Regions from separate parts of the Nesterenkonia xinjiangensis genome, predicted to be linked through region 4. Evidence: riboswitches for the same ligand, from Rfam matches in the RefSeq annotation. Region 4 holds a riboswitch; each other region holds the start of a gene.
The links. Region 4 has a riboswitch for S-adenosylmethionine ahead of HNR09_RS10700 (methylenetetrahydrofolate reductase). Riboswitches for the same ligand answer to the same signal wherever they lie in the genome.
Positions count from the first base shown of each region.

Region 1: it holds a riboswitch for S-adenosylmethionine, as region 4 does, so the genes downstream of both, HNR09_RS11355 (O-acetylhomoserine aminocarboxypropyltransferase/cysteine synthase family protein) here and HNR09_RS10700 (methylenetetrahydrofolate reductase) in region 4, are expected to answer to the same signal.
Region 2: it holds a riboswitch for S-adenosylmethionine, as region 4 does, so the genes downstream of both, HNR09_RS08965 (OsmC family protein) here and HNR09_RS10700 (methylenetetrahydrofolate reductase) in region 4, are expected to answer to the same signal.
Region 3: it holds a riboswitch for S-adenosylmethionine, as region 4 does, so the genes downstream of both, HNR09_RS09205 (flavin reductase family protein) here and HNR09_RS10700 (methylenetetrahydrofolate reductase) in region 4, are expected to answer to the same signal.

Region 1 is NZ_JACCFY010000001.1:2,515,051-2,520,302, reverse strand. Features, by position in the region: gene HNR09_RS11365 (SGNH/GDSL hydrolase family protein) at 1-807, shown strand, start outside; gene metX (homoserine O-acetyltransferase MetX) at 833-1,948, opposite strand; gene HNR09_RS11355 (O-acetylhomoserine aminocarboxypropyltransferase/cysteine synthase family protein) at 2,038-3,426, opposite strand; SAM riboswitch class IV at 3,566-3,682, opposite strand; gene HNR09_RS11350 (right-handed parallel beta-helix repeat-containing protein) at 3,786-5,252, opposite strand, start outside.
Region 2 is NZ_JACCFY010000001.1:1,961,847-1,967,098, reverse strand. Features, by position in the region: gene HNR09_RS08980 (Lrp/AsnC family transcriptional regulator) at 1-425, shown strand, start outside; gene HNR09_RS08975 (MFS transporter) at 475-1,743, opposite strand; gene HNR09_RS08970 (ATP-grasp domain-containing protein) at 1,881-2,894, opposite strand; gene HNR09_RS08965 (OsmC family protein) at 2,994-3,554, opposite strand; SAM riboswitch class IV at 3,595-3,714, opposite strand; gene HNR09_RS08960 (excinuclease ABC subunit UvrA) at 3,908-5,252, opposite strand, start outside.
Region 3 is NZ_JACCFY010000001.1:2,017,731-2,022,982, reverse strand. Features, by position in the region: gene HNR09_RS09220 (MetQ/NlpA family ABC transporter substrate-binding protein) at 1-590, opposite strand, end outside; gene HNR09_RS09215 (methionine ABC transporter permease) at 651-1,313, opposite strand; gene HNR09_RS09210 (methionine ABC transporter ATP-binding protein) at 1,313-2,257, opposite strand; SAM riboswitch class I at 2,265-2,379, opposite strand; SAM riboswitch class I at 2,581-2,697, shown strand; gene HNR09_RS09205 (flavin reductase family protein) at 2,708-3,313, shown strand; SAM riboswitch class I at 3,425-3,544, shown strand; gene HNR09_RS09200 (ABC transporter ATP-binding protein) at 3,555-4,427, shown strand; gene HNR09_RS09195 (aliphatic sulfonate ABC transporter substrate-binding protein) at 4,574-5,252, shown strand, end outside.
Region 4 is NZ_JACCFY010000001.1:2,354,062-2,359,313, reverse strand. Features, by position in the region: gene HNR09_RS10715 (hypothetical protein) at 1-132, shown strand, start outside; gene HNR09_RS10710 (LytR C-terminal domain-containing protein) at 239-769, opposite strand; gene HNR09_RS10705 (thermonuclease family protein) at 805-1,446, opposite strand; SAM riboswitch class IV at 1,666-1,805, shown strand; gene HNR09_RS10700 (methylenetetrahydrofolate reductase) at 1,867-2,871, shown strand; gene metE (5-methyltetrahydropteroyltriglutamate--homocysteine S-methyltransferase) at 3,057-5,252, shown strand, end outside.

The DNA.
Region 1 (5,252 bases), 160 kb from region 4:
CGTTACGTCGCCCTGGGCGATTCCTTCACCGAGGGCATCGGTGACCCCGACGAATCCCGCCCCGGCTACCACCGCGGCTGGGCCGATCGAGTGGCCGAGGAGCTGGCCGCCGGTGCGGTCGCCTCAGCAGGCGGCACGCACTTCGCCTACGCCAACTTGGCGGTGCGTGGAAAGCTGATCGCACAGATCCGCGACTCTCAGATCGCCCCGGCCCTGGAGCTGAAGCCCGACCTCATCACACTCTGTGCCGGCGGCAACGACGTCATCCGGCCAGGGGGCGACCCGGACGAGACCGCCCGGACCCTGGACACCATGGTCCAGATCCTCTCCACCACCGGCGCCACCGTGGTGCTGTTCAACGGCCCCGACGTGCGCGAGACCCCGGTGGTGGGCTCCATCCGTGGCAAGGTCGCCATCTACAACGAGAACGTGCGCACCGTCGCCGCCCGGCATGATGCCCTGGTGGCCGACATGTGGGCGCTGCGCGAGCTGGCGCATCCGGCCATGTGGGACGAAGACCGGCTGCACTTCTCCCCGCTGGGGCATCACACGATCGCCACGATGGTGCTGGACACCCTCAACGTCGCCCATGACCTGGAGCCGCTGGCTCCGCGCCCGGTGCCCGAGCGCAGCTGGCGGGAGGCCCGGGGCGACGACGTCGTCTGGGCCCGTCACCACCTGTTCCCGTGGGTCGTGCGGCGGCTGCGCGGTCGCTCCTCCGGCGACGGGGTGACCGCCAAGCGCCCCACCTTCGAGCCGCTGTTCGGCGGGTCGATGCCGCCGGGGACCTCGGGCGCCGAGAAGTGACACGCCTCGGTTCAGGCGCGAAGGATCATAGACCCAGCGTCTCCCGCATCTCTGCGGCCAGCTGCTCCGGGCTGGTGAGGAATCCGTCGTGACCGATCGGTGAGGCGATCATGTGCACCTCGGGCTCTCCGGGCAGCAGCTGCGCCAGCTCACGGGACTGCTCAGGCAGGTACAGCCGGTCCGACTCCACGGCGGCGATGAACGGCGTGGCGGTGACCTGGGAGAGCGCCGCGGCGACGCCGCCGCGACCGCGGCCGACGTCGTGGCTCATCAGCGCCTCGGTGAGGACGATGTAGGCGTTGGGATCGAAGCGGCCCACGAGCTTGCGGGCCTGGTGGTCCAGGTAGGACTCCACCTGATAGCGGCCTCGCCGACGGGCGGCCCAGGCGAAGGGATCCTCCTGGCCCTGCGGCTCCCTCTGAAACCGGACCCCGAGCTCATACTCGGTGCGGTAGGTGATGTGGGCGATGCGCCGCGCCAGCCCGAGCCCTTCCTCAGGAGCCGGACCGCCGTAGTAGTCTCCGCCGGCGAAGTGCGGGTCGTTCTCGATGGCCTTGATCTGCGCTTGGCCGAAGGCTATCTGCTCGGCGGTGGACGCGGCGCCGCAGGCGTAGACCGCCACACCTCGCACCCGGTCCGGGAAGGTGGCCGCCCACTCCAGAGCGCGTGCCCCGCCCATGGATCCACCGATGACCGTGCGGAACTGTGCGATCCCGAGGTGATCGGCCAGCCGGGCCTCCAGCTCGACGGAGTCCCGGATGGTGGTGAAGGGGAAGCGCGAGCCCCAGGGGCGGCCCTCCAGATCCGGCGAGGCCGGCCCGGTGGACCCGTAGCATCCGCCGACCATCGCCGGGGCGACCACGAACCACTGTGTGGTGTCGATGGGTCGCCCCGGCCCCAGCAGACCCTCCCACCAGCCCGGCGCCGGGTCGGCGTCGGTGGCGGCGACGTGGGTGTCACCGGTGAGGGCGTGCGCGACCAGGATCGCGTTGTCCCGTGCCTCGTTGAGCGTCCCCCAGGTCTCGTAGGCCAGCTGCACCTGCGGCAGGGTGCCTCCGGTCTCGAAGGTGTGCTCGCCGACGTCGACGATGGCGAGCGCACCGGCGGGACGCGGTGTCGCGGTGAGCACCTGGGCGGTCATGGGGCGGGAACTCCTGTGTCGGTCCGGGTCGGCTGGGCGATGACGGTCAGGCGGGTGTGGATGAGACGCAGTGGTCTCTCAGGTTAGCCTCAGCCCACCGGAGCAGGCTCGGAGGCCGGCGTTTTCTCACTCTGCGGACCGTCGGCACCGGCCGGGACGGCCTTGGCCAGGGCCTGCTCGAGGTCGGCGAGGATGTCCTCGATGTGCTCCAGCCCCACCGAGAGACGCACCAGACCAGGCACGACGCCGGCCGCACGCTGCTCGTCCTCGGTCAGCTGGCGGTGGGTCGTCGAGGCAGGGTGGATCACCAGGGAACGGACATCCCCGACGTTGGCCACCAGAGAATGCAGCTCCAGGGCGTCGGCCACGGCCTGGCCGGCCGGGGCGCCCCCGTCGACTTCGAAGGCCAGCACGGAGCCCACTCCCTTGGGCAGGTACCGCTGCGCCTGTTCGAACCAAGGGCTCGAGGCCAGGCCCGGGTAGCTGACCCGCTTGACCGCCGGGTGCGCCTCCAGGTACTCAGCCACCCGCTGAGCGTTCTGCACGTGACGCTCCACGCGCAGGCTCAGGGTCTCCAGGCCCAGGTTGATCTCGAAGGCGTTGTGCGGCGAGAGGGAGGGGCCGAGGTCACGGAGCAGCTGCACCCGTGCCTTGAGGATGTAGGACAGGTTGACCCCAAAGACGCCGTCGGCACCGAGGTCCCGGCCGTAGACGAGGCCGTGGTAGCTCTCGTCCGGGGTGTTGAAGCCGGGGAACCTGTCCGGGTACCGGGTGTAGTCGAAGCCGCCGGAGTCGACGATCACCCCGGCGATCGCGGTGCCGTGCCCGCCGAGGAACTTGGTGGCCGAGTGGATGACGACGTCGGCTCCGTGCTCGATCGGGCGGATGAGATAGGGGCTGGTCAGCGTGTTGTCCACGACCAGCGGGGCACCATGCTCGTGGGCCACCGCCGCGACGGCCTCGAGGTCGAGGACGTCTCCGCGCGGGTTCGCCACGACCTCACCGAAGAAGGCCCCGGTGTTCTCCCGGATCGCGGCCCTCCAGGACTCGGTGTCATCCGGGTCCTCCACGAAGGTGACCTCCACCCCGAGCTTGGGCAGGGTGTGCTTGAACAGGTTCTGGGTGCCGCCGTACAGGGAGGGCGAGGCGACGATGTGCCCGCCTGTCTCGACGATGTTCAGCAGCGCCAGGGTGGCGGCCGCCTGGCCGGAGGAGACCAGCAGCGCACCGACACCACCCTCGAGTGCGGCGATCTTGTTCTCCACCGCCTCGAGGGTGGGGTTGGTCAGCCGCGAGTAGATCGGCCCGAGCTCCTCGAGGCCGAACCGCTTGGCCGCGGCCTCGGTGCTCGGGAAGACGAAGGAGGTGGTCTGCTGGATCGGCAGCGCCCGGGCGCCGGTCACCGGGTCCGGGAATGCACCGGCGTGGATCTGCTGAGTCTCGAATCGAGGGGCCTTGGGGGTCTCTGTGGTCGTCATGGGACGTGTCTCCGTTCAATGCGGTCGCGTGGCCAGGACCGGCATCGGAGAGACTCCGGGCACGAAGACCCGAGAGACTGCACCGCGTGGCGGCCCTGTCGCGAAGGACATGGTGGTGGGCCGCACTGTGATGTGTGATGGCCCGCGCTTGCCCCACCGCATGGGCGGCAGGGCCTGGTCGTCACCCGGGGCACCCCACCGCGAACTGGAGGGTTGCCGGCCAGCAAACCGGGGTTTGACGCTGGCACTCTTGACCTGCCCCATAGTGTGCCCTGATCCCCACGATCCGGCAAGTCTGTGTCCTCGCATGTCACCGTCGGCGCGGATCACCCCGCACCCCGGCACGCCCCAGCACTCTGTCAGCCCCGCCCTCCCGGATGCGGCGCGGGCTCCACCGCGCCGATGGGGCCGCCGTCGTCGCCGCCGTCGACCAGGATGGAACGGAAGGTCGGCTTCGCGAAGTCACCCCAGATCAGCGAACCGTCCTCGTCCCGCTCATACTCCCCGGGCGGGACGATGGAGACCAGATCCCGCGGCAGGACCAGCCGTTTGCCGCCCTCGGCCTGTGAACGGCTTCCGTCGAAGAGGACGTTGCTGGAATCGACGTCTCCGGCGATCTGATCCGCCCGGCCGTCGCCCCCGGAGTGCACTGAGAGGTTGCTGCGGAAGATCCCCTGGTCCTCCGGCTCGAAGTACGGGTTGGTGCGGAAGATGTAGTTGTACCGCACGTTGTCCACCGCGGTGTTGTTGGTCAGCGTCAGCCGGCCAGGGTTGAAGTTGTCGGAGAAGCCGTCGAGGTTGTTCGCGTACGCCAGGTTTCCGGTGAGCACATGGTCCACGGGAAGCCCCTCTCCGCCCACCTTGAATCCGGTGCCGATGCCGGAGCCGGCGTTGTACCCGTCGGAGAGCTGCCCGTTGTGGTGGGCGATGTTGCCCTCCATCGTGATGGGGAAGTTGGGGCCCTCGTTCGTGCGGTTGTAGAGGTCCCAGCCGTCGTCGATGTTGTGGTGGGCCACGTTGCCGCGGAACACATTGCCCGGGCCGACCCCGAGCTTGGCCGCGAAGCCGTCCGCGTTGATGTCAGCCGGGTCCCGGTTGTCATGGGCCTCGGAGTCCACGATGAGGTTCTCGGCGGGCCAGTCCTCCGGGGCTCCGCCGCCGGAGAGCTGGAAGCCGGAGTTGCCGTTGTGGCTGAAGATCATCGAGTCGACGACGTTGTGCGATCCCGAGGAGCGCAGCCCGTTGCCGGCCGAGCGGGTGAGCTCCAGGTCGGAGACGACCCAGTGGTCGGCGTCGAGCCGGATGATCTGCTGCAGCGCGGACCGGCCGTCCACGATGACCTGTGCGCCCTCGGCGGCGGTGAGGGTCTTGGGCTCCTCCACGGTGCCGGAGTAGGCCGGGCTGAGCGAGATGGTGCTCTCGGGCTGGTATTCGCCCTCCAGCAGCTCCACCGTCTGACCGGGCAGCACGTGCTGGACCGCCGTGTGCACGTCCAGAGGGCTCTGCTCCGTCCCCTCCCCGTCCGGCGTGCCGTCGGGCGAGACCATCAGCGGGGCGTCGTGGAACTCCCGGACGGTGACCTCGACGCTGCGGGTGATCGGAGTCAGGTCGGGGCCCTCCGCAGGGTGATAGGTCGAGCTGACCGTGCTGGTGCCCTCCGGGAGGTCAAGCTGCGCGGTGAGCTCATCCTCGGCGGTGATGGGTTCCCCGGAGATCACCGTCTCCCCGTCGACGGCGACGTCCACGGTGCCCGGATGGCCGGCCGAGGCGGCGAAGGGGTAGCTGGTGGAGCCGGAGTGCTCAGGAGCACGCAGGTCGAAGGAGAC
Region 2 (5,252 bases), 390 kb from region 4:
TCGCAGAGCTCGAGGACAACGGGAGGATCTCGAACGTCGAGCTCGCCGAGAAGATCGGCCTCACCCCGGGGCCCTGCCTGCGACGGGTACAGCGGCTGGAGCACGACGGCGTCATCCTCGGCTACCGGGCCGAGATCAACCCCGCCGCCGTCGGCCGGAACTTCGAGGTGCTGCTGGATGTGGACCTCGAGGGCTTCCGGCGGCCCGTGGTGCTCGAGTTCGAGGAGACCATGGAGTCCTTCGACGAGGTCCTGGAGCTGCACAGGCTCTTCGGATCACCGGACTACCACGTGCGCATCGCCGTGGAGGGGCTCGAGGCGTACGAGCGCTTCCTCACCGAGAAGGTCATGGCTATCCCCGGCATCGCGAACGTCAACTCCCGCTTCCCGATGAAGATCCTGAAATCCCTGCGCACCGGAGGCTGACCCCGGCCCCGGCCTGAGCAGCGGGTGATGGTCTCGGCGCGTGAGAGTCTCAGCGGGTGATGGTCTCGGAGGCGGCCATCCGCCAGTTGACCGTCCCTGCCCCCAGCACCACCGCGGCTGCGAGCATCGGCGCCACGAGCGCGACCCCGGTTCCCAGGTGCTCGCCGACCTGACCGACCAGCGCCGAGGACGCCGACTGACCGACCACGATGCCGGTGGTCGCCACGGTCATCGCCGTGGCGGCTCGTCCGCGGGGGCTGCGCGCCGAGACCAGGCTGAACACCGTCACCAGAGTGGGGCCCAGGCCGATGCCGATCAGCCCCAGCACCGCGAGCATGCCGCCGAGACCGGTGACGAAGGGCAGCATGAGGGTGCCGGCCAGCATCAGCCCGGCGAAGACCAGCCAGCGCGCCCGCAGCGAGAACCGCTCCGGGAAGAGCCCCGACCCCAGCGCGAACGCGGCCGAACCGATGCCCATGACCCCGTAGACCAGTCCGGCGCTCTCGCCCTGGCCGGCGTCGGACATGAAGGAGGTCAACGAGGTCAGCACCGCACCGAAGAACAGTCCGATGCCCAGCGCCCCGACGAGCACGGTCAGCAGCGAGCCGCGGAACAGGTCACGCACCGGGGCGGCGAGCGCGCGCTCGCCCTGGACCGGACGCACCGCCTGCACGCTGCGATGCAGGGCGAAGGAGGTCACGAAGACCAGAGTCAGCAGCGCCGCTCCCACCACAGGAGCGGCGGGGTTGATCATCGCGGCGAGGATGCCCACGATCATCGGACCGAAGACGAAGGTCACCTCGTCCGCCGCCGACTCATAGGCCATGGTGCGGCTCAGGGTCCGGTTCTGCCGGGCGATCGGAAGTCGCCGCAGAATGATCCCGACCAGTCTGGTACGAGACATCGGCGGGATCTGCGGGGTGGTCGCGCCGATGAGCAGCGCGGAGATCAGCACGGCATAGTCCGGCAGCGGGGAATAGGCGACCCAGGCCATCACCAGCAGCGTGACCGTGCTGGCCAGCCCGGCGCAGAGGATCACGACCCGCTGCCCCCACCGGTCCGCGGCAGCGCCGACGAGCGGGGCGCACAGCACCGCACCCAGCCCCACCATGGCGGAGGTCAGCCCGCCCAGCCCCAGCGAGCCACGGGCGGAGACCACCAGTGTCAGCACCCCGACGACGATCATCGCGTAGGGGAAGCGCGCGATGAGCGCCACGGGGAAGTACGACGGGCCGGCCGCACGGAACAGGCTGGGGCCGTCATCGTGGAGCCCTGGGCGGGGCCCGTCCTGGCGGTCGGATTCGAGAGTTGTCATCATCACGCACCTCCTGCAGCGCACTCACTGATGCAGTGCCGCCTTGGCGCGCTGCTCGACGAGCGCCACCAGGTAGATACACAACTTGACGGAAATTGCCGGACCGGACGGTGTGAGGCCGTCCAGGCCAGCAGGACAGTCTACACGGTACGACGGCGGGCCGGAGAGTCGGGGTACATGCCCGAGAGAAGCGCGCCCGCGGCGTCGCGTGGCTTCCCGATCCAGGGAAAATGGTGGCCGGAGAGCATCGGACTGGAGTTGACCTCAAGCACGCGAGGGGCGTCCCCTTCGCCGTCGCGGGGCAGCAGCATGTCGAGCCCCACCAGTCGGAGGCCCGGGATCGCCCGCACGACCTTCTCCGCCATGTCGACCTCCTCTGCAGTCAGGTCATCAGTGGCGTCCATGGCGTCACCCCCACTGTGGATGTTCGAGTTGCGGCGGATCCAGACTCGCTGGCCCTCCGCAGGGACCATGCTCTCCGTGAACCCCTGCTCAGCCATCACCGACCGGCTGATGTCATCCAGCGGAACGTCCCAATGCACCGGGTTCTCCAACACCGCACGGGCGATGTTCTTGTGCGCCACGAGGTCGGCCACCGTGTGTTCCCCGTCACCGTCGACATGAGCCGGGATGCGTCGCGTGGCGGCCACCACCTTGCCATGCACCAGGAGCACACGGTGCTCCACGCCGGGCACGAACTCCTCCACCAGTACGCCCTCCGCAGCTGCGCCGACGGCGCTGAACGCCTCGCGGAAGGCGGCGCGGTCACGAAGGTCCAGGTGGACCTGCTCGCCTTCGCCTCCGTCGCTGGGCTTGATGACCACCGGCAGGCGGGGCTCGGCCCATTGCCAGGCCAGCTCAACATCCCTGGCTGAGAACACGGCGTTGTGCGGCGCCGGGACATCGTAGGTGCGGAGCAGACGGCTCGCGACGTCCTTGTGCAACGTGCAGCGGCGGGCCAGCGAGTTGTTGATGTTGGACCGGGCGGCGTCGAACCAGATGCGCCGGCCCTTCCACCGCATGGTCAGTCTGCTCTTCTCATCCGGCGCGATCTCAATGTCCCGGGCGAGAGCCTCCTGGGCGATGAGTGCATTGGTCAGACCGTGGGCGATGCCCAGAGACTTCAGGTGCTTACGAGTGGATGTGAGGTCCATGTGCTTCTTCCGGTCCGGCGTTCACAGGGCAGCCCCACGGGTGGAGTGACGCGGGCTCTTTGCCGACTCTACTGTCCCTGGTCCGCAGGGATGTGTTGCTCAGGAGGCGGAGGAGGAGACCTGCACCTGGACCGGCACCGGGTTGCGGAAGATGTCCATCACCGGGCAGTGCTCGTCCACAGTCCGCTGCAGCTCCACATAGCGTTCTGAGCTCTCCGGGCCGGTGAGCGAGACCTTCAGCCGGACCTCGGAGAACCCAGGCCGGACCTCGTCGGCTCCTCCGAGGAGACCTCGGACGTCGAGGTCACCCTCGGCCTCGATGCTGATGTCCTCCAGCTCGATCCCCAACTGCTGGGCGTAGAGCCGGTAGATCACGACCTGGCAGGAGATGAGCCCGGCCAGGGCGGCCTCCACCGGGCTGGTGCCGGCATCGTCGCCGGCGAGCGCGGCCGGCTCGTCGAGGACGAACTCATGCCGCCCGGAGGTGATCCGGGTGGCGACCGATCCGATGCCCTCCCCACGGGCGCGGAACACCAGCCCCGCGTGTGCCGGGTCCTGGTCGATGCGGCTGCTCCAGTCGCGTCCGGCCTTCTCCAGGCGCTGGGCGCGATCCTGGGCCTCCTGCTGCGTGTCGGTGTCGATGCTGGCGTACTGAGTCATGCGCTGGCCTCTCGATCTGCCTCGCGCCGCATCCGCCGCGGCGCTCTCCTGACGCCGGCCGGGGACCCGGCGGCGTCGAATCGTCCCCTGGGGGCACCCCGGTGCAGAGTGAGGGTTGCCGCCCCGCCGGCCAGGTCCGTGATGGCGGGTGCTCGTGATTCCTTCTCGAGCATCTCTGCCGCCGCGCCCCGGTGCAACGGTGATGTCACAGGGCGTCATCGGCCGCGGCTTCCGATGCATCGATTGGGCGATGTGATCGCTTTTGGACGCCGATTCGGGCCTCAGAAGCGTGCAAATCGCCCAATCGATGAAGTGGACGGGCTGGGGCACCTGGCGGCGGGCGGCGGAAGTCGTCAGGTCCCCACGTAGGCGGCCAGGTGCTGCCCGGTCAGCGTGGCCCCGGCCCCGCGAGCCGACTCCACCAGCTCCGCGGGCGTCCCCTCGAAGACCACCCGGCCGCCGTCGTGACCGGCCCCGGGGCCCAGATCGATGATCCAGTCCGCGTGGGCCATCACCGCCTGATGATGCTCGATCACGATCACCGTGCGGCCGGCGTCCACCAGCCGGTCCAGCAGCCGCAGCAGCTGCTCCACGTCGGCCAGGTGCAGGCCGGTGGTGGGCTCGTCCAGGATGAAGGTGCCGCCGTCGTCGCCAATGTGGACCGCGAGCTTGAGTCGCTGCCGCTCTCCTCCGGAGAGTGAGTTCAGCGGCTGCCCCACGGTCAGGTACCCCAGCCCGACGTCGGAGAGTCGCTGCAGGATCTTCCCCGCCGCGGGGATCCGGGACTCTCCCGCAGAGAAGAACTCCAGGGCCTCGTCCACGGAGAGGTGCAGCACTTCGCTGATGTTCTTCCCGCCCAGAGTGAAGTCCAGCACCGCGGCCTGGAACCGGCGGCCCTCGCACTCCTCGCAGGGCGTCTCCACCGTCTCCATCACGCCCAGCTCAGTGAAGACCACCCCGGCACCCTTGCAGGTGGGGCAGGCACCCTCGGAGTTCGCGCTGAACAGCGCGGGCTTGACCCCGTTGGCCTTCGCGAAGGCCTTCCGGATGGGGTCCAGCAGCCCTGTGTAGGTGGCCGGGTTGGAGCGTCGCGACCCCTTGATCCCGGCCTGGTCCACCACCACGACGCCGTCCAGCCCGGCGACGTTGCCGTGGATCAGCGAGGTCTTCCCCGACCCGGCCACCCCGGTGACCACGGTGAGCACGCCGGTGGGGATGTCGACATCGACCCCGGTGAGGTTGTTCTGCGTCGCCCCGCGGACCTCGATGACGCCGTCACGCGTCCGCCCGGCCTCCTTGAGGCGGGCGCGGTCGTCGAAGTGGTTCCCGGTCAGGGTCCCGGCGGTGCGCAGCCCGGCGAGATCGCCGGCGTAGACCACCTCCCCGCCCCCGGAACCGGCCAGCGGGCCGAGGTCGATGATGTGGTCCGCCACCGCGATCGTCTCGGGCTTGTGCTCCACCACCAGGACCGTGTTTCCCTTGTCCCGCAGGCGCAGCAGCAGGTCGTTCATTCGAGCGATGTCGTGCGGGTGCAGCCCGATGGTGGGCTCGTCGAAGACGTAGGTGACATCGGTCAGCGCCGATCCCAAGTGTCGGATCATCTTGGTGCGTTGGGCCTCACCCCCGGAGAGCGTGCCGGCGGGCCGATCCAGGCTCAGATAGCCCAGCCCGATCTCCACGAAGGAGTCCAGGGTCTCC
Region 3 (5,252 bases), 340 kb from region 4:
TGGGAGAGTTCGGTGACGTCCTTGGACTCGTCGATCTCGATGGCGCCGGCGTCGGCGAGCAGCTTGATCCCGCGGCCGTTGTTGGCGGTGTCCACAGCCAGCGCGACCTGGGCGCCCTCGGGCAGATCCTCGATGCTGTCATGCTGCAGCGAGAAGATGCCGCTGGGCGCGTAGTAGACGGAGAAGGCCGGCTCGACGTCGGTGCCGTTGTCCTCGTTGAACTGGCGCAGATAGGCCAGGTGCTGGAAGAAGTTGGCGTCGAACTCACCCTGGGCCACGACCTGGTTGGGCTGGATGATGTCGGTGACGTAGGTGGTCTCCAGGGTCCAGCCGTCCTCGGCGAGGATGTCCTTCACGATCTCGGTGGGGTCCTGGAAGGGTGCCGACTCGGTGACGATCATGCTGATCGTCCGGTCATCCTCTCCGACGGCCTCGGCGAGTCCGCAGGAGGTCAGGGCGAAGGTCCCGACGGCGGCGAGGCCGCTGAGCAGCAGGCTGCGGCGGGCGAGGCCGGAGGAGGCCAGGGAGCCGGAGCTGGTGATCGATCCGGACACTCCGGGAGATCCGAAGGTCGTCAGTGTGCTGGGCATCGTGGAGTCTTTCATCTCAGAGGTGCAGGTGTTCTGCGGAGGAATGGGGTGGGGGCGCCGTCAGGCGCGCTTGTCGGTCAGCCGCGCGACGCGGGTGCCGCTGAACTGGACGAAGGTGACCAGGGCGATCATCAGCACGATGGCGACCATCATCACGGCGGTCTCGTAGCGGTAGTAGCCGTAGCGGATGGCGAAGTCGCCGATGCCTCCGCCGCCGACCAGCCCGACCATGGCCGAGTAGGAGATGAAGCTGACGGTGGTGATGGTGATCGAGCCGATGATCGCCGGCTTGGCGTCGACCAGCAGCACGTTGCGGATGATCTGGCCGCGCGTGGCTCCCATGGCACGGGAGGCCTCCACGGCCCCGGAGCCGAGCTGAGTGATGTTCTGCTCCACCAGCCGGGCGAAGTACGGGATGGCGTTGATGGTCAGCGGGACGATCGCCGCCGCGGTGCCCACGGTGGTGCCCACGATCAGCCGCGTGAAGGGGATGATCGCGATCAGCAGGATCAGGAACGGGAAGGACCGGACCATGTTGACGATTCCGCTGACCACTGCGTGGGTGCGCGGCGTCGGGGCGATGCCGCCGGGGGCGTGGAGAAAGAGCCAGATCCCCAGCGGGGTGCCGAAGAGCACCGCCAGCGGGATGGCCACGCCGATCATGACGAAGGTCTCGAGCATGGCCTGGACCAGCTCGGGCTGGAGCTCGATGAGGCGTTCCATCAGCGGGGACCCCCTTCGGACGAGGCTGTCGCGGCGACCAGCCCGGAGGCGGTCCTGGGTTCCCGCCCGGACGCCGGCGGATCAGCGCCAGGTCCCTGGTCGGCGCCTTGATCGGCGCCCGGGTCAGCGCCCTGGTCAGCGGCAGACGGCTCGGAGCCGGCGCGCACGCCGCCGCCCCGACGGTCCACGGAGATGCCGTCGCTGACCAGGTAGCGACCGATGGAGGTCCGCGGGGCGAAGCCCTCACGCCGCAGCTCGGCGGCGTGGAACTGCTCGACCACTCGGCCGGACTCCATGACGGCGACGTGGTCGGCCAGGGCCTTGATGACCTCCATCTCATGGGTCACGATGACCACGGTGATGCCCAGCTCGCGGTTCACATCGGCGAGGTACTGCAGCACGGTGGCCGTGGTGAAGGGGTCCAGGGCCGAGGTGGGCTCGTCGCAGAGCAGCACCTCCGGGCGGGTGGCCAGCGCGCGGGCGATGGCCACGCGCTGCTTCTGCCCGCCGGAGAGCTGTGCGGGGTAGACCTTCGCCTTCTCGGTGATGTCGACGATCTCCAGCGCCTCCGCGGCGCGCTCACGACGCACCCTGCGGTCCCTCTCCCCCGCGAACTTCAGGGAGAGCTCCACGTTCTGCGCAACGGTCAGGTTGTTCACGAGGTTGAAGCCCTGGAAGATCATGCCGATCTGGTGGCGAGCGCGGCGCAGCGCCTCGCCTCCGAGCCCGGTGAGCTCCGTGCCGCCCACGCGCACCTCCCCGGAGGTGGGGCGCTCGAGCAGGTTGATGTTGCGCAGCAGGGTGGACTTGCCGGCCCCGGAGAATCCGATGATGCCCTGGATGCTTCCGCGGGGGATCTCCAGGCTGACGTCGTCGACGGCATGGATGGGGTCCTTGCCCCGTGCGGCGGGGAAGGTCGTGGACACATGGCGCAGTGAGATCATCGGGCATTCTCCATCGTCTCTGGCGTTAGCACCGTTCCCCGGTCCGCGCCGTGATGGCGTGGCTGCTCGGGAGGTTGCTGCGACGTCGTCGAGCCAGATCTCTCAGTCGCTCTGGATGGTGTGGCGAGCACCAGACTACGCGCTGTCGATGAACACTCGTCAAATCTCATCGATAAGTTCATGTCACGAGGCGTAAGAATGTACGGACATCTGCGAGGTCGCCGGATGGGCGACAGCACGGTCACCAGGCCTGATGTCTCCATGTGTCACTCCCCGAACATCCCTTTGATCGTGCTGCGCTGCGCGCGTACCCTGGAGCGACGAAACCATCCCGAGCGGCCGAGAGATCTGGCTCGACGACGCCGCAGCAACCTTCGGACGTGCTCCGCCTCTCTCGGCGGACGCCTCAGAAAAGGTGCTACCGCCAGGGCCGATGGGAGTTGATCAGCCATGAGCACAGCACTGGCCACCGACGAGAGCCGCCCGATCCCCGTGGAGGCCGCCGTGCACCACACCACCGCCGACGCCGTAGCCCGCCGCGTGCCCACCAGCCTGGTCGGCATCGATCCGCTGGAGCTTCGTGAGGCCTTCGGCCATTTCCCCCAGGGGGTGGTCGTGGTGGCCGCCGAGGTGGACGGACGCCCTGAGGGCCTCGTCGCCTCCACGTTCACCGTCGGGGTGTCCTTGGAGCCGCCGCTGGTGACCGTGGCGGTGCAGCACAGCTCGACCACCTGGCCGAAGCTGGCCGGTGCCGGCGCCGAGCTGGGGATCTCCCTCGTCGGCCACGGGCAGTCCGCCCTGTGTCGGAAGATCGCCTCCAAGGACCGGGAGAACCGCTTCGCCGGCCTCCGCGTGACCACCGGCGAGGGCGGTGCGGTCACCCTCGACGGCGCCCCGGTCACCTTCACCACCCGCATCCACGATCAGGTCCGCGCGGGTGATCACGACATCATCGTGCTCGAGCTGCTGGACCTCGCCGTAGAGGACCAGTCGCAGGCACTGGTGTTCCATCAGAGCGAGTTCAAGGCCCTCGGTCCGCTCGACGCCGACGCCTGAACCGCGGGCCGCGCCTCTGCGGCTCCCCTCCTCCGGCGACGTCTCAGTGATGTCTCATACTGTGACATCGCCGTTGCCCAGGCGGCGCGGTTGTGCGTAGGGTTGAAACTGCCACCATCCCGAGCGGCTGAGAGATCTGGCTCGACGACGCCGCAGCAACCTTCGGATGTGCCGATCGGCCGTTTGTGCCCGGCGCATCAGAAAAGGTGCTACCGCCAGGATCGATGGGAGAGATATTCCTATGGGTTCCTCTGCACCCACACTCGCAGCACGCGAGTCTGACCTGCACACCTCGGCACACTCCGGCGGCACCGCCGTGCTGGACCGCCCCGCCGCCGCGCCCACCCACTCGCTGGACGTGCAGCTGCGTGGAGTGGGACGCAGCTTCGACGGCCGCACCGTGCTGCGCGACGTCGACCTGCACATCTCCCCCGGTGAGGTGGTCGCCATCCTGGGCGCCTCCGGCTGCGGGAAGTCCACCCTGCTGCGCGCCGTGGGCGGTCTCGACGCCGGCTTCTCCGGCGAGGTCGTCATCGACGGCGCCGGGGTGCACACCTATGACGAGCGGACCGCCGTCGGCTTCCAGGAGCCGCGCCTGCTGCCGTGGCGCTCGGTGCATCGCAACGTCTCACTGGGTCTGCCCCGCACGGTGTCCAAGGCGGAGGGCCGGGCCCGGGTGGACGAGCTGCTCGAGCTCGTCGGCCTGGCCGACCGTGCCCAGCTGCGCCCCCGGGAGATCTCCGGAGGGATGGCCCAGCGCGCCTCGTTGGCCCGGGCGCTGGCCCGCCGCCCCGGAGTGCTGCTGCTGGACGAGCCCTTCGGCGCCCTGGACGCGCTGACGCGCCTGAAGATGCAGGACCTGCTGCTCGACGTCCACGCCCAGACCGGCACCACGGTGCTGCTGGTGACCCACGACGTCGACGAGGCTCTGCAGCTCGCCGACCGCATCCTGCTGCTGGGCCCGGACCCCTCCGACGCCGCCCGCGAGGGGGCCACCGTCTCGCGGCTGCTCACCGTTCCGGGCAGCCGCCCGCGAGATCGCGCCTCCGCCGAGCTGGCCGCCCTGCGCGGCGAGCTGCTCACCGGCCTCGGCGTCGACGCCCACGCCCACTGACCTCTGCCCCGAGCTCCGGGAGCCTCCGGAGATGACCCACGCTCGGCCGCACCAGTCCGGCCCCAGCCGGGTGGACCCTGCCGGGTCTGCCAGCCGGGATGCGGACGGAGCGGCACCCGACACCGCACGAAAGGCCGCTTCATCACATGCCCAGTCTGACCAGCACCTCCCCCAGCCCTGCCCGCGCCACCATCGGCCGCACCTCCCGCGCTGCGGTCGCCGGCCTCGCCGTCACCCTGATGGCGGCCGGCTGCGTGGAGGGCGAGGGCTCCGGCGACGCCGCTGACGGCGAACTGGCGACCCTCAGCATCGACTTCGCCACCTACAACCCGCTCAGCCTGGTGATGATGGAGCACGGCTGGCTCGAGGAAGAGCTGGCCGATGCCGGCACCGAGGTCGAGTGGATCCAGTCCCACGGCTCCAACGACGCCAACGAGAAGCTGCGCGCCCAGGCCATCGACATCGGATCCACCGCCGGCTCTGCGGCGCTGCTGGCCCGGGCCAACGGCACCGAGATCCACACGATCCTCGTCGAGAACCAGCCCGAGTGGGCCGCGCTGGTCACCTCGCCGGACTCCGGGATCTCCTCGGTCGAGGATCTGGACGGCGCCTCCGTGGCCGCGACGCTGGGCACCGACCCCTACTTCTTCCTCGTCCAGTCCCTGAAGGAGGCCGGCCTGGAGATCAGCGACGTCGACGTCCAGAACCTCCAGCACGCCGACGGACGGTCCGCCCTGGGCAACGGGGACGTCGACGCCTGGGCCGGTCTGGACCCGATCATGGCCGGCGCAGAGGCCGACGGCGAGGAGCTCTTCTACCGGAACG
Region 4 (5,252 bases):
TTCGCCGGCGACGCCGAGCGGCCTGCCGCGGTCATCGTCAGCACCGTCACCTTCGTGCTGCTGATCGTCTACATCGTCGTCGGAGTGCGCTCCTTCATCCGTGCCCGGCGATGGAAGAACACCGAAGCCTGAGCCTCATCCTGCGGCGCGGAACTCGTCCAGCGCCGCCGCAGCGGGCCGCTCCGAGAACCTCGGGGCGGCCCGCTGGCGTCTCGGCGGACGTCGTCGAGGTCGCGGCTCAGCCGGGACTGCCGGAGCAGTCGAGACGCCCGGGCTCCATCTCGATCTCCTCGGAGTCCGTCAGTCCGGCGAACTCCGAGCCCAGCACGAGGTCGACGCTGTAGCCGTCACGATCATCGAGGTCGACCAGCGCTCCCGGAAGGTGCTGCTGCAGCGTGTAGGCCTGCCGCAGACCCCGTTCCCCGGCGCGGATGATGGCTTGGAAACCGGTGTCCGCGAAGTAGTCGTTGTCCACGGAGGCCACTCGGAACTCGCGGTCGGCAAGCTCCTCGGCCACGTCGCCGGCGAGTCCGGGCTCATTGGTGGAGTTGAGCACGATCACCGGCACCCGCTCGGGCACCACCGGGGACAATGTGCCGGTGGGGCAGTCCTCGCCGGCCGGGATCGAACCGCCGCCGATGAGGTCCACGTCGATGGTGCCGTCGATCATCAGCCAGCTGCCAGCGGTGATCGCACCCAGGACTCCGATGGTGCCTGTCGCGACGGCGATCTTCTGCCGCCGGGTCGCCGGCGCCGGGGAGCTGCTCATGGGTCCATCCTATTTCGGGAGGGCATCTGCCCGCGTCAGGGCAGCGCCGGTTCGCAGTCCAGGTCCGCGGCGAAGAGCCCAACGCCGTCCGCCTCCGCCTGCTCCCAGGCCTGCTCGACCGCGGCGAGGAACCGATCATTGGGCGGATAGTGCACCGGCGCGCCATAGCCGGCTCGTGCCATCTGCACGTTGAGCAGCACCTCATCCGCCCACACTCCGGCCAGCATCCGATCGTAGCGATCGGTGCGCTCCTGGTCGTACTCCAGGAAGACCTCGTCCCCCGGCGACACCAGGGTCTCCATGTGGGCGGAGGACTCCGGTCCCAAGCACTCGACCGGCTCCGTGGGGTGGACGGACTCAGGTGTGTCGATGTTGAGGAGCCGGATCCGCTCGTCCTGGCCGTCGAGCTCCACGATGAGGGTGTCGCCGTCGATCACGCGCACCAGGGTGCCGGCCTCGGCACCCTCCGGGCGCTCCTGCGGCTCCTCCGCACCGAGCCCCTGGAGCCAGCTGATCACGGCGCCGATGAGGATGACCCCGAGCACGGCCAGCAGCCACCACAGGAGGCCCTGACTCCCTCCGCCCCGACGCCCGCCGCGGGGAGCGGTGCGCAGCGACCGGCGCACGGTCTTGCGTGCGTTGCGGCGCATCGCATTCTTCAGATACCGATCGGGCATGCGCTCCACCTTATCCGGCGCCGCTGACGCGACGGAGGGCTGGCCGCAGATCGCCCTGAGCAGCGGCGAGCAGAGCCTCGCCGCCCCTGCTCCACCTGCGCGCGGGGGTTGCCGCGTCGCCACCTCATCCGCGAGTGCTCAATATGTTCATATATCGTCATTGTTCCCGTCGCAGGTTTCCGACCCGGCGCCCCCGTGCTAACGTCACAGGCACAGATGGATCACGAGAACCGGTCACAACAGCTCTGGCTTGGCCGGTCGGCAACCCTTTCCCGCGTGACGGGGTGCCCCAGATGACGATCCGGCCGCACCGGCCATCTTCACTGAGATGGCTTTATCTTCAGCGGCAAGCACGGCGCAGGGGAAGCCTCCCTGTGGCGCCTCATGAACGATGATGAACGCCAACACGGAGGACTCTCCATGCCTGTCTCGACGCCCTCTCCGGGCGCCGTCCGTCTGACGCCGCCTGCGACGTCGGACCCGTCCCACACCACATCCGTCCTGGTCCAGCGCACTCGGCGGAGGTCGCTGATCTCCTTCGAGGTCTTCCCGCCACGCCCCGCCACCGCGGGTCGGGATCCCTGGCGCAGCATCGAGCTGATGGCCGAGGCCGCCCCGGACTACTTCTCCGTCACCCACGGGCACAACCAGCCCGAGGGCGCGAACGTGGAGGTCATCCGCCACCTGCTGCGCACCACGCCCTCACCGGTGATGGCGCATCTGATCTGCGCAGGCAGCACCTCCTCCCAGCTCCGCGGCTCCATCACCGAGCTGCTGGACCTGGGAGTCCGGGACATCCTCGCGCTGCGCGGCGACCCGCCCGACGGCGGCAAGGAGTGGATCCACCAGCCCGGAGGCCTGAACCGTGCCGCGGAGGTCGTCGAGCTGGTCCGCGAGGTCGAGCAGGAGCGGCTGTCCCCGCCTGAGGGGCCCGGAGCTCGGCCGGTCTCGGTCTCAGTGGCCGCGTATCCGCCCTCCGGCACGGATCGGGATCATGCCGCCGACCTCCACGCCCTCTGGGAGAAGCAGGAGGCCGGCGCAGACTACGCCGTCACCCAGGTCTTCTACGATCCGGAGGACTACGCGCAGCTGGTGGACTCAGCCCGATCCCAGGGCATCCACCTGCCGATCGTCGCCGGCATCGCCCCGCTGACCAGCCCCAGGCGTCTGCGCCGACTGGAGGAGATCACCGGGGTCCCGGTGCCCCGGCACCTGGTGGACTACCTGGACGTCGACGACGCGGCCGAACGGCGCCGTCGCGGGGTCGCCGCCACGCTGAACCTGATCGACACGGTGCTGGAGCTCGGCTGCCCCGGGCTGCACCTGTTCACCTTCAACCAGCACCCCCCGGCGCTGGCGATCCTGGACCATCTCAGGATCCGCGACGCCGCCCGCCGACAGCGCAACATCTTCGACGCCGGCTGACCGAGGCCCCGCAGCACCTCCGGCCGGAGAAGACCCGGCCGCACGCCGGCTCCGCGACGCCGGGGCCACGCTCTCCCCAGTACGCGCAGCGCTGCCCAGCCACCCCGTCGGGCGTCCGTCCTGACATCCCCTCCTCACATCCCGCCCAGGCACGACCTGCCCTGACACATCGACAAGGAGTCACCATGACCACCGCACCGCCCACCCACGCACTGCCCCCCACCGTGCTCGGCTATCCGCGCATCGGTCCCGACCGTGAGATCAAGAAGGCCTTGGAGGCCCACTGGGGCGGCGGGGACGTCGCCGCACTGATCGAGGCGATCAGCTCCCACCGCCGCCGCACCCTGGACCATCTGGTGGGTCTGGGCCTGGAGGAGGACTCCGCGGTCCCCGCCGACGGCGCCGTCATCGATCAGGTCCTCGACGCCTCGGTCCTGCTGGGTCTGGTCCCCCGCCGGTTCCGCGACGCCGGATTCGCCGCCGTCGCCCCTGACGCCCCGGAGGGTCTGACGCTGATCTCGGCGCTGGCCCGCGGGACCTCCGAGGTGGAGCCGCTGGAGCTGACCAAGTGGTTCGACACCAACTACCACTACTACGTCCCGGAGATCGAGGCCGACGTCGCCTTCGCTCCGCAGGCCACGGCCCTCGCCGACCGGTTCCGGGCGTTCCGCGCGCTCGCCGAGCAGTCGGAGCGCACTGTGGGCGCGGCACCCCTGCCCCGCCCCACCCTGCTCGGCCCGGTCAGCTTCCTGGTGCTGGCCAAGTCCGTCGGCGCCGCCGCTGAGACCTCCCAGGCCGCTCGCTTCGACCGGCTCGAGGAGCTGGTCGGCGCCTACGCGGCCCTGCTGGGCGCCCTGCACGAGGCCGGAGCCGCCTGGATCCAGCTGGAGGAGCCGGTGCTGTCCTCCGACGGCTGGGACATCCCCCGGGAGCAGGTCATCGCCGGGATCAGCAGTGCCTACGAGCAGCTGGGGAGGCTGACCGAGCGGCCCGCGCTGTTCGTGCCCGTCAGCTACGGCACCGCAGGCGACGACGCCCTGGCCGCCCTGGGCGGAACTGCCGTGGAGGCTGTCGGCATCGATCTGGAGCGCGGCGCACTCCCCTCCGCAGAGGCGCTGCGGCCGCTGGCCGGCACGACCCTCGCGGCCGGCGTCGTCGGTGGCCTCAACGTCTGGCGCACGGATGTCTCCCGCGCCGCCGCGCTGCTGGACACCCTGGGGGAACGTCACCAGGGTCCGCTCACGGTCAGCAGCTCCACGTCCCTGCAGCACGTGCCCCACGACGCCGCCCGAGAGACCCAGCTGGACCCGCAGGTAGCCGGCTGGCTGGCCTTCGCGGACCAGAAGGTCGGCGAGGTGCTGGCCCTGGCAGGTCACCTCACCGGAGGCGCCGACGCGTTGGAGGGCCTGCGCGCCGACGACGCCGCTCGGCGCCGTCTGCGGGAGCAGCACCCGCAGGTGCACGTGGAGTCCGTCCGCAGCCGACTGACCGCTGTGGAGCCTCAGGACCGGCGTCGCGCCGAGGCGGAGCATCGGCGGGCCGCCCAGGAGACCGGACTGGGCCTGCCGCCGCTGCCGACCACCACCATCGGGTCCTTTCCGCAGACCGGCGAGATCCGGCGGATCCGTGCCGCGCACCGCCGCGGCTCGCTGGACCAGCAGGGCTACGAGGAGGCCATCCGCGAGCAGATCGCCGACTGCGTCCGCCGGCAGGAGGACCTCGGGCTGGACGTGCTGGTCCACGGCGAGGCCGAGCGCAACGACATGGTCCAGTACTTCGCGGAGAACCTGGAGGGGTTCATCACCACCGCCCACGGCTGGGTGCAGTCCTATGGCTCCCGGTGCCTGCGTCCCCCGATCCTCTTCGGCGACGTGCACCGTCCGGCGCCGATCACGGTGGACTGGATCCGGTATGCGGCCTCGCTGACGAAGAAGCCCGTCAAGGGGATGCTCACCGGCCCGGTGACGATCCTGGCGTGGTCCTTCGTGCGTGATGACCAGCCGCTGGCCGACACTGCCGATCAGATCGCCCTGGCGCTGCGTGATGAGGTGCAGGATCTGCAGGCCGCCGGGGTGAAGATCATCCAGGTGGACGAGCCCGCGCTGCGCGAGCTGCTCCCCCTGCAGGTGGCCGAGCGTCCGGACTACCTCCGCTGGTCGGTGGAGTCCTTCCGGCTCTCCACCTCCGGGGCCAACGCCGCCACTCAGCTGCACACCCACCTGTGCTACTCGGAGTTCGAGACCGTCATCGACGCGATCGACGCCCTGGACGCCGACGTCACCACCCTGGAGGCCTCACGCTCCGGCTTCGAGGTGGTCTCCGCGCTCTCCGAGCACGGCTTCTCCCGCGGGATCGGCCCCGGGGTGTGGGACATCCACTCC